Regions from separate parts of the Vibrio sp. 2132-1 genome, predicted to be linked through region 2. Evidence: predicted binding sites of a transcription regulator. Region 2 holds the regulator's gene; each other region holds the start of a gene.
What was found. Region 2 encodes CRP, which controls carbon source genes, mostly activating them, when cyclic AMP is high. Its sites were predicted from a motif close to TGTGANNNNNNTCACA; they were not measured.
Positions count from the first base shown of each region.

Region 1: a site for CRP is predicted at 2,361-2,376, ahead of gltB (glutamate synthase large subunit). Genes of this name have one in related genera too.
Region 3: a site for CRP is predicted at 2,207-2,222, ahead of R8N47_RS02655 (NupC/NupG family nucleoside CNT transporter). Genes of this name have one in related genera too.

Region 1 covers NZ_JAWPON010000008.1:166,642-171,515, forward strand. Annotated here, with positions in the region: gene gltB (glutamate synthase large subunit) at 1-2,104, opposite strand, end outside; gene R8N47_RS11165 (TIGR01212 family radical SAM protein) at 2,656-3,615, shown strand; gene R8N47_RS11170 (GGDEF domain-containing protein) at 3,651-4,874, shown strand, end outside.
Region 2 covers NZ_JAWPON010000027.1:15,498-20,371, reverse strand. Annotated here, with positions in the region: gene astD (succinylglutamate-semialdehyde dehydrogenase) at 1-1,418, shown strand, start outside; gene R8N47_RS21910 (DUF1338 domain-containing protein) at 1,667-2,458, shown strand; gene crp (cAMP-activated global transcriptional regulator CRP) at 2,595-3,227, opposite strand; gene R8N47_RS21900 (phosphoribulokinase) at 3,468-4,337, opposite strand; gene R8N47_RS21895 (YheU family protein) at 4,463-4,675, opposite strand; gene R8N47_RS21890 (hydrolase) at 4,709-4,874, opposite strand, start outside.
Region 3 covers NZ_JAWPON010000002.1:206,927-211,800, reverse strand. Annotated here, with positions in the region: gene deoC (deoxyribose-phosphate aldolase) at 1-195, opposite strand, end outside; gene R8N47_RS02660 (hypothetical protein) at 286-420, shown strand; gene R8N47_RS02655 (NupC/NupG family nucleoside CNT transporter) at 779-2,062, opposite strand; gene R8N47_RS02650 (TatD family hydrolase) at 2,267-3,040, opposite strand; gene R8N47_RS02645 (DUF5363 family protein) at 3,027-3,224, opposite strand; gene prfC (peptide chain release factor 3) at 3,319-4,874, opposite strand, start outside.

The sequences.
Region 1 (4,874 bases), on a different contig from region 2:
GTTCAATGATGGTTTCAATCACTAGGTAAGGGTTAACCGCATTCGCACCGTAACCAAGTAGCGTTGCAAAGTGGTGCGTTTCACGCGCGTCACCAGTTTCAACCACGATGTCACACTTCGCACGTAGACCTTTACGGATCAAGTGGTGGTGTACTGCGCCAACTGCCAGCATTGCTGGGATCGCCGCGTGGTTTGAATTCACTGCGCGGTCAGTGAGTAGGATGATTGAATAACCATCGATAACCGCGTCTTCTGCGTATTGGCAGATACGTTTTAATGCACGCTCAAGTTTGCCTTGATCTTCACTAGCTTGGAATACTATATCCAATGTTTTCGCTTGTAGGTGCTCGTTATCGATCGCACGCAATTTTTCAAGCTCAGAGTTGGCTAGAACAGGCGATTCCAATTCTACTTTCTGACAGTGAAGTGGTGTTTCAGTCAGAAGGTTTTGGTCTTTACCCAAGTAAGTGTTCAGCGACATAACCATGCGCTCACGGATCGGGTCGATCGGTGGGTTAGTTACTTGTGCAAACAGCTGCTTGAAGTAGTTTGAAAGGTGCTGAGATTGATGAGAGAGAACCGCAAGAGGCCAGTCGGCACCCATTGCTGATAATGGTTCTTTCGCGTCATTCGCCATTGGAACGATGATTTCGTTCACTTCTTCAGTGCTTACGCCAAACGCTTGTTGGCGGTGTAGAAGGTGTTCTGGCTTAGGTTGGCTGAACTGGTTGCTCGCATCTGGCAGCTTCTTCAAGCTCAGTAGGTTTTCTTCTACCCACTTCTCGTAAGGCTGTGCCGTTGCGATGGTGTCTTTCACTTCTTCATCAGAGATGATTCGACCTTGTTCTAGGTCTGCAACGAAGATACGACCCGGTTGTAGACGACCACGGAACTCTACGTTCTCTGGTTCAATATCCACAACACCAGATTCAGATGCCATCACTAGGAAGTTATCTTTGGTCACTGTGTAGCGAGAAGGGCGCAAACCGTTACGGTCTAGTGTCGCACCAACTTGAACACCATCAGTAAAACATACTGAAGCAGGACCATCCCATGGTTCCATGATGTTCGCGTGGTACTGATAGAACGCGCGACGTTTAGGATCCATGTTTTTGTTTTCTTGCCATGCTTCCGGGATCATCATCATCAATGCGTGTGGCAGGCTGCGACCAGAAAGAACTAGGAGCTCAAGTGCCATATCGAAGTTAGATGAATCCGAGCTGCCTTCCTGACAGATTGGAAGAAGCATGTCGATTTCAGCCTGAGTAAACAGGTCTGATTCTAGGATTGCTTCACGGGCTTTCATCCAGTTCAAGTTACCGCGAACTGTATTGATTTCACCGTTGTGGGCAATGTAACGGAAAGGCTGTGCAAGACGCCATTTCGGGAAGGTATTGGTAGAGAAACGAGAGTGTACCAGCGCCAGTGCAGTCACCATGGTCGGGTTTTGTAGATCAAGGAAGTACTGAGGTACTTGCTCGGTCGTTAACTGACCTTTGTATACCAATGTCTTGTAAGACATGGAGTTAATGTAGAAGTCGTCACCAATGTTCGAAACGCTTTCTAGGCAAACACGTACAGTATAGTTACGAAGTACGTACAGTTTGCGCTCTAGCTCTTCAGGCGTGATGCCAGGGCCGCCGGAGATAAACACGTGCTCAAATTGAGGCTCTGTGCTTAGAGGGTCGGCACCAATCATGGAGTTGTCGGTTGGTAATACGCGGTAGCCGATAACTTCAAGGTCTAGACGCTGTGCGTTGCGTTCTAGAATGTCACGGCATTGTTCGCGTTTGTATTCGTCTTTCGGGAAAAGAACGACACCAACACCATACTTTTCAAACGAAGGCAGTTTAATGCCTAGCTTAACGGCTTCTTCTAATAGGAATTCATGAGGTTTTTGTAGCAAGATACCCGCACCGTCACCGCTGCATGGGTCACAACCTTGACCACCACGGTGTTCCATGCGAGCCAGCATATCCAATGCTTGAGTCACTACTTCATGAGATTTACGGTTTTTAAGGTGAGCAACAAAACCGATACCACAAGCGTCATGCTCCAGTTCCGGAGTGTACAGACCCTGTGGATTTTGCTCTCTATCTACCATAGATACATCCTTCCAGTTCAATGTCGACGCAAAAGTACCGGGCAGCAAATACTACCTAGACTATTGATTACGTCTTGTCCTTTATATTTATTATCGCCACCGATCTAGGTTGACCGGTCTTGATTCCTTTCCGTATCTCGCAGGAAAAGTTTTGCGAGAAAAACAATCCTTGGTGGTATCCCTTTATTTATTATCACTATCTAGTGATTTATATAGGTAGGAGTGGGATAACACCGACAAATCCCGCAGTGTGCTTTGTAATAAAAGTCACAAAAATAACGGGGTTGTGTAAGTATCCTACAATTTTGTCACTTCAGAATGCAATGAAAAAGTCGGCGTTGTGACCCAATTTTTTCGTTTAATTATGCATTTTTAGTTTAACATTTACGCAACATGAACGATTTTTGTCTTTAATTATGCAAGTTTATTGATTTTGACCTGCATGATGGGTGTTTGAATTGATTAATATTGTGTGTTTTTTCTTGCAGGGATGTAATTTATTTACACAGATCGTAGTGAGATTGATTACGATTTATTGTTGGTGAGAATTTATGCAGTTACATGAGTTGGTCAATACAATCGGCCAAGATCTTCAGCGTCGATACGGTGAAAAGGTTCATAAGTTAACATTGCACGGTGGATTTAGTTGCCCTAACCGCGATGGCACGATTGGGCGGGGAGGATGTACATTTTGCAATGTGGCTTCGTTTGCAGATGAAGAAGTCCAGATAAAAAGCATTCACGAACAGTTAAAAGATCGCGCAGGTGAAATTCACAGAGCGAAGAAGTATCTCGCTTATTTTCAGGCCTACACCAGTACCTATGCCGAAGTACAAGTTCTCAAAAACATGTATGAGGAAGCACTAAAGGCTGCAGACATAGTTGGTCTTTGTGTGGGGACGCGTCCTGATTGCGTCCCTGATGCGGTATTGGATTTACTGTCGGGCTATGTACAGCAAGGTTATGAAATTTGGCTAGAACTAGGTCTTCAAACCGCCAACAATGACACCCTAAAACGTATCAATCGTGGTCATGACTTTGAGTGTTATGCCGAAATCACTAAGCGTGCGCGAACACTCGGAATCAAGGTTTGTACTCACTTAATTGTGGGTTTACCCAAAGAAACCCGCGCCGAAAATATTGAAACGCTGCAAAAAGTGTTGGCCGTGGGAACGGATGGCATCAAGTTACATGGCTTGCATATTGTCGAAGGTAGCACCATGGCGAAAGCTTGGCGTGCTGGAAAGCTAGAAGCCCCTGAATTAGAAGAATATGTTGCGATCGCCAGTGAAATGATTCGTATGACACCACCAGATGTGATTTATCATCGCGTTTCATCAGCAGCCAGGAGGCCCACGTTATTATCGCCTCTGTGGTGTGAAAACCGTTGGCTAGCGATGACGGAAATTGGTCGAGATCTCAGTGCTCATGGTGCTCAAGGGAGTCTTACGGGGAATACCTTTATCTATACTAAACCGGAATTAATAGCAGATCGCTCAATAAATAACTGATATATTTTAACCAGTGTTCTTTGAAGGTTTAAACGATGGATCAGTTACTCAATTGGCTTTGGGGTGGTCAAGGCGGTTATGGCTATGTCGTCTTGTTATTAATCGCAGGCGTGTGTGCGTTAGCACTGATCTATTTGCACTTTCAGACGTCACTTAAGAAACTAGTAACGGATTCTCCCTATCCAGTCATAGTGGTGGACACTAGCCATGCTCAGCTCTTGCTATCTAACCAGGCTGCGATGCAGTTATTAGGCATTCGCTCTTTGGGAACGAGGTATTTGTATCCTGCTTTATTCGATATTCATGAGCTTGAGCAGTTTCTCGCTCGCTTCTCTAGTCGTCATTTTCGTCAGCAGGCTTTTGACTGGCGACTATCTGATAGTGAATCTATTAAAGTGGAGCTGTCAGGCAGAAAGAGTTTATTGCGCAATCATCGAGTTTGGATTCTTTATGCTCAGCCATATCAAGCCACTCACCAAGAGCAGCAACAAGAACTTGCGCAATTAATCATCGCACGTTCGGCATTAGACTCACTTTCAGAGCTGATTTGTACCCAAGACCGCCAAGGCAATCTGTTAACGACCAATCGAGCATTTGATCAATTCTGGCAAGGGCGAAGGGAAGAAGCTTGCGCACCCAAGACCTTGGGTGAGATGACCAGAAAAAGCGAACGTAAATGGACAACGGATCCACAAGGTCGAAGTTGCTTATTGGAAGTCAATCAAAACTCTCTTGTTTCGCCGAGTGGTGAGCTTATCGGAACGCTGTCTATTAGTCATGACGTGACTGAATGGCACAAGATGCAACAGAATCTGCGAGATGAAATGGAGCGTCGCAAAGATACAGAGGTGGCGCTAGCGCAAAGAGATACTATCTTACAAACGATTCTGGATGCCAGTCCGGACTCTATTGGTATTTTCAATGAGAACATGGTCTATCAAGCGTGTAATCAGCCTTTTGTTAAGGCGTTAGGCATTTCAAAAATTTCTGATTTGATAGGTAAGCGCCTCCAAGACGTGATTCCTAAAGAGATGTACGCGCGCTTAGCAGACAGTGACTTAGAAGCATTACGCCAGTTAGAGCCAGTTCGATACATAGATAAAGTCGTGAGTAGTGATGGTAAAAGTACGTGGTTTGATGTGGTGAAATCGCCTTTTAAAGATAAAGCATCAGGAACGAATGGTGTGCTGATCATGGCGCGTGATATTTCTGAGCGTTATCTTGCAGAACAAAAGTTGGAAAAAGCCAACCTAGAGTTA
Region 2 (4,874 bases):
GTGAAGCATTTACGTCTCTGTCGCCGTACAACCAAGAAGTAATCTGGCAAGGCAAAGGTGCAACGGCAGAGCAGGTGAACCAGGCGGTATCTGCAGCGCGTGAAGCGTTTATTGACTGGAAAAAGCGTCCATTTGCAAAGCGTGAGGCGATCGTGTTGGCTTTTGCTGAGAAAGTAAAAGAGAACAGCGAAAAAATCGCTGAAGTGATTGCCAAAGAAACCGGCAAGCCAATCTGGGAAACACGTACCGAAGCGGCAGCGATGGCAGGTAAAATTGCGATTTCTATTCGCGCTTATCATGACCGCACTGGTGAGGCGAGCCGTGAAGCAGCAGGCAACCAAATCGTATTGCGCCACCGCCCATTGGGCGTGATGGCGGTGTTTGGTCCTTACAACTTCCCAGGCCACCTACCAAATGGTCACATTGTGCCTGCGCTATTGGCTGGTAACACGGTAGTCTTCAAACCGTCTGAGCAAACGCCATGGACGGGTGAATTGGCAATGAAGCTATGGGAAGAAGCCGGTCTGCCGAAAGGCGTGATTAACCTTGTCCAAGGCGCGAAAGAAACTGGTATCGCCCTCGCTGACGCTAAAGGCATTGATGGCGTACTGTTTACGGGTAGCGCGAATACGGGGCATGTATTACACCGTCAATTTGCGGGTCAACCGGGCAAGATGCTCGCACTAGAAATGGGTGGTAATAACCCGATGGTGATCTCTGATAAATATGGTGATTTGGATGCCACGGTTTACACCATCATCCAGTCAGCGTTTATCAGTGCTGGGCAGCGTTGTACGTGTGCTCGTCGTTTGTATGTGCCATTGGGTGAAAAAGGCGATGCGCTTATCACCACACTCATTGAAGCGACACGCAATATTCGCGTAGACCAACCATTTGCAGAACCTGCGCCATTTATGGGACCGCAAATTTCGGTCGCGGCAGCCAAGTTTATTCTTGATGCACAAGCTAATCTACAGTCTCTTGGCGGTGAAAGCTTGATTGAAGCGAAAGCAGGAGAGGCGGCGTTTGTTTCTCCAGGCATCATTGATGTAACGAACATTGCTGAGTTACCAGATGAAGAGTACTTCGGCCCACTTCTGCAAGTGGTGCGCTACGAAGGATTAGACAAAGCCGTGGCGCTAGCAAACGATACGCGCTTTGGCTTATCTGCTGGTTTGGTTTCAACCGACGACCAAGAATGGGAATACTTCGTTGACCACATTCGTGCAGGAATCGTGAACCGTAACCGCCAGCTTACTGGGGCAAGCGGTGATGCGCCATTTGGTGGTCCGGGGGCGTCGGGTAACTTGCGCCCAAGCGCTTACTACGCAGCAGATTACTGTGCGTACCCAATGGCATCAATGGAAGGTCAAGAAACTGTCTTGCCTGCAACATTGAGTCCAGGTGTAGCACTATAAGTTTTAATAATAGAGTCGCAACTATGCATTGCGGCTCACCTTGCCGGCGCATCATTTAGGTATGGGTTGTAGTGATCGTTGGCAGAACACGAAAAGTGAGCAAAGACTCGGAAAAGCGTGTTGACTGACTGGCATTTACCGTCACAGGTTGATGGTTGCTCGTTCATTATTCTGGACAACTTTTGTTGTGAACGAGCAGCCAACTTCCGCTTACCTTTAAACTCTACATCTCGTAACAAGGAGTCGTTATGACGCCCGATGTGTTATTTGAATCGCTATGGCAAGATTACATTCAACGTCTTTGCCCTTCGGCTGCTAAAGTGCATCAGCTGCTTCAAGAAGATGAGCCTCTGATTAATGATCATATAGCTTTACGTACCTTCAATATCGCGCCTCTTGGTATTGAAACTCTAGCTAAGCCATTTGTAGCTATTGGTTACAAGGCGTGTGGTGATTACATTTTCGAAAGCAAAAAGCTGGTTGCTAAGCACTATGAGCACCCAGATCCGAAGCAACCTAAAGTATTTATTAGTGAGCTAAAAGTTGAAGAGTGCTCGCCTGAGCTACAAGAGATTGTGAAAAATTTGGTGGCACAAATCGATGCTGACAAGCTGAAAGATAGCGCATTCTTACATGGTGGACGCTTGTGGGATTTAAGCTTTGCTGATTACCAAACGTTGGCTAAAGAAAGTGAGTACGCATCTTGGCTTGCGGCGCATGGTTACGGAGCAAACCACTTCACGGTGAGCGTTAACCAGCTCAATGAATATGAAGAAGTGAAGCAGGTAAACGATCATCTGCGTACCGCTGGGTTTACCATTAATGAAAATGGTGGTGAAGTGAAGGGCACTCCTGAGGTGTTGCTAGAGCAGTCATCGACCATGGCAGATAAAGTAGCGGTTCGTTTTAGCGAAGGCACTGAAATTATCCCTGGCGGGTTTTATGAATTTGCTAAGCGCTATCCGATGGAAAATGGTGATTTGTACCCAGGTTTCGTGGCCGCTTCAGCTGACAAAATCTTTGAAAGTACGAATGGCTAAGTTTTAGGGTTAACCTGTTAAGCTTACTCATTAGTGTTCGCTGCACCCTATCTCATTTGGTCATGAGTAAATAAAAAGCCACCAATGTTGCCATTGGTGGCTTTTATAATTTTGTTCGTGTCACTCTAGTTCGAGATTAACGAGTACCGTAAACCACGATGGTTTTACCGTGAGCAGAGATTAGGTTCTGCTCTTCTAGCATCTTCAAGATACGACCTACTGTCTCACGAGAACAGCCAACAATTTGACCGATTTCTTGACGAGTGATCTTGATTTGCATGCCGTCTGGGTGAGTCATTGCGTCTGGTTGTTTTGCAAGGTTCAGAAGCGTCTGAGCGATACGACCAGTTACGTCTAGGAACGCCAGGTCACCCACTTTTTGGCTAGTTACTTGAAGACGACGAGCCATCTGCGCAGAAAGACGCATTAGGATGTCTGGGTTTACTTGGATAAGCTGACGGAACTTCTTGAAAGAAATTTCAGCAACTTCACAAGGAGATTTAGCACGAACCCAAGCTGTGCGCTCTTGGTCTTCCTCGAATAGACCAAGTTCACCAATAAAGTCTCCTTGGTTTAGGTAAGAAAGGATCATCTCCTTACCTTCTTCGTCTTTGATAAGAACCGCAACAGAACCTTTAACGATGTAGTACAAAGTTTCTGCCTTTTCGCCCGCGTGAATTAGCGTGCTCTTTGAAGGGTACTTATGAATATGACAGTGTGAAAGAAACCACTCTAATGTTGGGTCGGTTTGAGGTTTACCTAGAACCATAATATCTCACTTCCTCTGCAGGGTACGCTTGCGCTATCCATATTTTAGCTAAGCCTGAATTAGGCCTACTAGAATAAGAGCACTTTTTATATGCTGCAAGCTCTCTTGTGTTTCGGTAAGAAATAGTATCCTTTTTCGAAAACGATTTCTTGATTTTAATCGTGCCATGATTGAGATTTTGTAAGCAAAACTGTGCACATGATCACGGTATGAAAAGTAAACATCTTCGCAGGCAGGTTTTTAGCCAATTTTCCCTGTTTCGATGAGCTGTTGTAGGATAGGCCGAACTATGAGCTCCATTGCAAAGCTCATCTTACCGCCGGGTACGACAATCGTGTTGTGGCGTGACATGAATGAGCCATCAATCATGGCCAGCAGATATGGGAAGTCGACATTCTTGATACCGCGTAGGCGAATCACCACAAAACTCTCATCCAAACTAGGGATGCCTTTTGCATTAAGTGGGTTGGAAGTATCAACGGTCGGTACGCGCTGGAAGTTGATGTGAGTACGAGAAAACTGCGGAGTGATATAGTTGAGGTAATCGTCCATGGATCGCACGATTGAGTCCATTACCGCTTCACGCGAATGGCCGCGATCGCGAGTGTCACGTACGAATTTTTGGATCCACTCTAAGTTCACAATCGGCACCATGCCAATTAAGAAATCCACATGTTGAGCAACATTAACATCGCCATCGACCACGCCACCATGTAACCCTTCATAAAACAGCACGTCGCTGTTTTCGGGTAAGTCTTGCCACGGTGTAAACGTGCCTGGCATTTGATTGTAGGGAACCGCTTCGTCAAACGTGTGCAGATAACGGCGCACGCTGCCAGTGCCGTCATGCCCGAACTTACGGAAAAACTCTTCTAATCCCGGGAAGTCATTAGCTTGTGGGCCAAAGTAGCTAATGTGTCGACCTTGCTCGCGGGCTTTGCGGATTTCGATGTCCATCTCTGGGCGAGTAAAGCGATGGAAGCTATCGCCTTCAACCCATGCGGGTTTAACGTTCATCATATTGAACATTTTACGGAAGGCTTCAGATGTAGTGGTCGTGCCGGCACCGGACGAACCAGTAACCGCAATAATTGGGTGTTTAGCTGACATGACAAACCTTGTCGAAAATTACTTACCTGTAATGTGCAGTAGAGTTACTACTGCACGGTCGATATCCCACTATAGCACGTAACAATACCTTGTCATCGAGTGGGATACGGTAAAATGTGAAGGGTCTAAAATTTTGTTTTATGTTGAATATCGACGGTTTCGTGTAGCTCAGAGAACACGATAACCGCTTCACCTTTTTCCAATTGAGCTTTGACTTGATCAATTTTGTCTTGCAAAGAAACCTCGACGGTTCCGTAATCCGTTCCTTCGCGTAAGACGAATTCACGAATTAAGTTTTCCAATGTTTCCGGCGCAATGTCTTGCCATGGAATGATCATAAATACCTCTAACTTTTATGATGAGCGGCTAGTTTACTGCGTTCGTTGCTTGGATACAGCAGAAAGGTAATCTGCGGCGATACTTTCGTAATACGCGGGCAGCGCTTCCTCCAACCAAAACTTAGGTTTTAACGCCGTTCCTGTCAGGAAGCCAACATGGCCACCGTGTTCAAAGAGACGGTAATCAATGTTATCTGGC
Region 3 (4,874 bases), on a different contig from region 2:
CGTACCTTGCTCACGAAGTGTCTTCTTAGCAATAGGAATAAAGCGAGGGTAAATACAAATTGCAGCTGTGTTGCCTACTGCTGTTTTCGCGTCATGACATAGTGAGATAACTTTTGCATCAGTGTCATCGTCATTCAACGTAGTTAGGTCCATAAGTTTAAGTGCACGTAGCGCTACTGCTTTTAAATCGCTCATTTCTATCTCCGATCAATATTCAAAAAATTCACTACTCAGCCTTACATCACGTCTTTAACTATAATCAACAAGTCGAGACAATGTGAGTAAATGGCTAAACAGTCTATTAATGAACGGACTTGGTTCCCTGAAGACTCGGCATATACAGCGAAAATTTATCATATGCCAATTGCTATCCTTGTCACCGCACAGTACCAGTTTGGCCTATGGCACAACAATCTATGATTGCGGTGTCTTTAATATCACATCACAAAGCAAAACGCCTATTAGATCTGATATTGCAGGGCAATTCATTTGCCCATCGATTATGTAATATTCATTACGTGATTAAGAATCAAGCTTAACCACTATCCTGTGATTAATACATTATAGAGTTTCACCGCAAAACTGTAGCACCAAATAGAGCGCAAACGGTTTGTATCTCAAAATTTCCTAGCCCCTATTCCATTGACTGCGTAATACCTCGACTAAGGCAAACACCCGATGAAATTTTGGAGCCCGAAAAACGAAAAATGCCCCGCAGCAATCTCTTGCTACAGGGCATTATGTAAAACGGCGTCTATATATTAAGAACCGATTCTAATTATAGTGCTGCAAGGCTTAAGCAGAAGCCTGCAATTGTCGCTGCCATAAGGTTAGACAACGTACCTGCAAGAACTGCTTTAACACCCATGCGAGCGATGTCACTACGACGGTTTGGTGCAAGGCTACCTAAACCACCAAGTAGAATCGCGATAGAAGAAAGGTTCGCGAAACCACATAGTGCGAATGAGATGATAGCTGTTGTCTTCTCAGACATTACTTCACCAGTTGCCGCGATTACTTGAGCGTTTTCACCTAGGTATGGTGTGAAGTTCAAGTAAGCAACGAATTCGTTCACTACGATTTTCTGACCGATGAATGAACCAGCTGTTACAGCTTCTGCCCATGGAACACCGATTAGGAATGCTAGTGGAGAGAACGCGTAACCTAGGATTAGCTCTAGTGTTAGTTCTGGCATGCCGAACCAACCACCGATGCCACCTAGCATACCGTTGATTAGCGCGATTAGACCAACGAATGCGATTAGCATTGCACCTACGTTAAGCGCAAGTTGTAGACCAGAAGCCGCACCGCCCGCAGCTGCGTCGATTACGTTAACTGGTTTGTCGTCACCGCCGTCCATCGCTTCTTCGATACTTTCGTGAGGCTGGTCAGTCTCAGGGTGAAGGATTTTAGCGAACAGTAGACCACCTGGTGCTGCCATGAATGATGCCGCAACTAGGTACTCTAGTGGAACACCCATAGATGCGTAACCAGCTAGTACACCACCAGCAACAGAAGCTAGACCACCACACATTACCGCGAATAGCTCTGATTGAGTCATTTTTGGAACGAATGGACGAACAACTAGAGGTGCCTCAGTTTGACCTACGAAAATGTTAGCTGCTGCTGACATTGATTCCGCACGCGAAGTGCCTAGCGCTTTTTGTAGTGCGCCACCAAGAATCTTGATAACCCATTGCATAACGCCAATGTAGTAAAGAACTGAAATCAGTGCAGAGAAGAAGATCAGTGTAGGAAGAACACGGAATGCGAAGATGAAACCGCCGCCGCCGAATACTTCGAACATCTTGTCAGAAACAAGACCACCGAACAGGAATGATGAACCATCGTTACCGTAGTTGATAACGTTAGAAACACCTGAAGAGAAACCGTTTAGTAGATCACGGCCCCAAGGTACATACAGAACAAATGCACCTAATGCGAATTGGATAGCGAATGCGCCACCCACAGTTCTAAAGTTGATAGCTTTTCGGTTGTTAGAAAATGCCACTGCAATCGCAAGAAGCACTACCATACCGATTAGGCTCATAAACAGGCTCATAGTTTATGACTTCCTTATAAGTTATTTATTGGCGTGTTACAAAATGGAGCTATAAAGCGGGGGCAATTATACTCATGCAGAATCAATTAAAGTAATGCCAGCCTCACACTTTCCTATAAGATTCATGATTGATTCAACCAGCTTTGTGAGTTAATTCACAATAAGCAGGAAAACGTTTTCGATTTCAAACCACATCTTTAGATTTTATTCACATATCGAGAAAGCAAAATTGCTATTTTTCCACAGTTGAGAGGCAATCGATTGCTTTCGGCCGTTATGCAACTCTACGAGCTCATTAAAGACGTGAATGAGTTTGGCTGGGTGATTTGACTCCCCTTGATATCCAAGTATAGGCATATCTGGTGCGTCTGTTTCGATTACTAGGTTTTCGAGTGGTAATTTTTGAATTGCGTCGCGTGTTTTCTTGGCTCTTGGGTAGGTAATCGTTCCTCCTACACCGATAAAAAAACCTAATTTGACCCACTCCATGGCTTGCTGATAACTCCCAGAAAAAGCGTGTAGCACACCACCTCTAGGGAGATTCGCCGCTTTCACCATTTGAATGAGGCGATTGTGCGCTTTTCGGCTATGTAAAATAACTGGGAGTTCGAAGCGTCTAGCCAGCTCAAATTGAACTTCAAGTATCTTTTCTTGCAACTGTGGCTCAACATCAATGGCAAAATCTAAACCACACTCTCCTATTGCCACGCACTGCTGCCCTTTTTGATTTAGATAGCCTTCTAGCTCTGTAAGGTGCTGCTCAACGTTATCTTCAAGAAAATACGGATGAAAGCCGAGCGCATAATACAAATTGGCATGTTGCTCTGCCAAAGTTTGAATACGAGCCCAGTTTTGCGGACCGACGGAAGGAATCAAAATTCTTGCGACGCCTTGCGTTTGAGCAAGCTCAAGTTGATGTGCAAAGTCATCTTGAAACACATCAAAATCAAAGTGGCAGTGCGTATCAAAGAGCTTCATCTTGACGCTTTTTATCTGTATCTGCGGGCAGAAAATCAGAGGATGGTTGGGCTTCACTCTTCTCTTCAGTTTGATGGGCTGGGTCTTTTCGATATGGGACACAACTGCGTTTCTGATCGGGAGTTAACCCCATCTCTTTACACCAGTTGTCGTAACGCTTTAGCCCACGTTTAAACCAATTCATATCTTATCCTTATATAAAAACGCCCTTGGCTAAGTTTATAGCCAAGGGCGTTTTAAAATCTAGTTTGCGTTAAGGCTTACCCTAACCGCGCAAATTAGTGCTCACGCGTCGCACGGAAATCAACGTCAGGGAAACGCTCTTTCGCCAAGTTTAAGTTAACCATTGTTGGAGCGATATACGTTAGGTTATCACCACCATCCAATGCTAAGTTCGCTTGATTCTTGCGTTGGAACTCATCCAGTTTCTTCGCATCACCACACTCAACCCAACGCGCAGTTGCAACGTTAATGCCTTCATAAATCGCTTCAACGTTATACTCAGATTTCAAACGAGCCACAACAACATCGAACTGAAGTACACCAACGGCACCAACGATCAGATCGTTGTTCTGTAGAGGACGGAATACCTGTACCGCACCTTCTTCTGATAGCTGAACCAAACCTTTGAGAAGCTGCTTCTGCTTTAATGGATCTTTCAGGCGAATACGACGGAATAGTTCCGGAGCGAAGTTCGGAATACCAGAGAACTTCAGTGATTCACCTTGAGTAAAGGTATCACCAATCTGAATAGTGCCGTGGTTGTGTAGACCAATGATGTCACCGGCGTAAGCGTGTTCCGCACGTGCACGGTCACCAGCCATAAAGGTTACTGCATCAGAGATACTCACTTGCTTGCCAAGACGAACGTGGTTCATCTTCATACCTTGCGTGTAAGTGCCCGATACAATACGCATGAATGCGATACGGTCGCGGTGTTTTGGGTCCATGTTCGCTTGGATCTTAAATACGAAACCAGAGAACTTCTCTTCAGTCGCTTCAACTTCACGTTCAACCGCTTGACGAGTTTTCGGCGCTGGAGCCCATTCAGTTAGACCGTCTAGCATATGATCCACACCAAAGTTACCTAATGCAGTACCGAAGTAAACTGGCGTAAGATCACCGGTTAAGAACATTTCCAAATCAAACTCAGGGCAAGCACCCATGACAAGCTCAAGCTCTTCTCGAACACTTTCCGCAAGGCCTGCACCAACTTTTTCATCAAGCTCTGGGTTGTCGAGACCTTTGATGATTCGAACTTCTTGAATCTCATGACCGTGACCTGATTCGTATAAAATCGTTTCATCACGGTGAATGTGGTACACACCTTTAAATTCTTTACCACAGCCGATTGGCCATGTAATTGGCGCACACATCATGCCCAACTCGTTTTCTACCTCGTCCAATACTTCCATTGGATCACGAACGTCACGGTCAAGTTTGTTCATGAAGGTTACGATTGGCGTGTCACGCAGACGCGTTACTTCCATCAGCTTACGTGTACGATCCTCGACACCTTTCGCCGCATCGATAACCATCAAACACGAGTCTACTGCCGTTAACGTACGGTATGTATCTTCCGAGAAGTCTTCGTGTCCAGGCGTATCAAGTAGGTTTACCAGACAGTCATTGTAAGGGAACTGCATTACAGAAGTGGTTACCGAGATACCACGTTCTTTTTCCATTTCCATCCAGTCTGATTTTGCATGCTGTGCGTTACCACGACCTTTAACCGTACCTGCTTTTTGGATCGCGTTTCCGAATAAAAGGACTTTTTCAGTAATGGTGGTTTTACCCGCATCCGGGTGAGAAATAATAGCGAACGTTCTGCGCT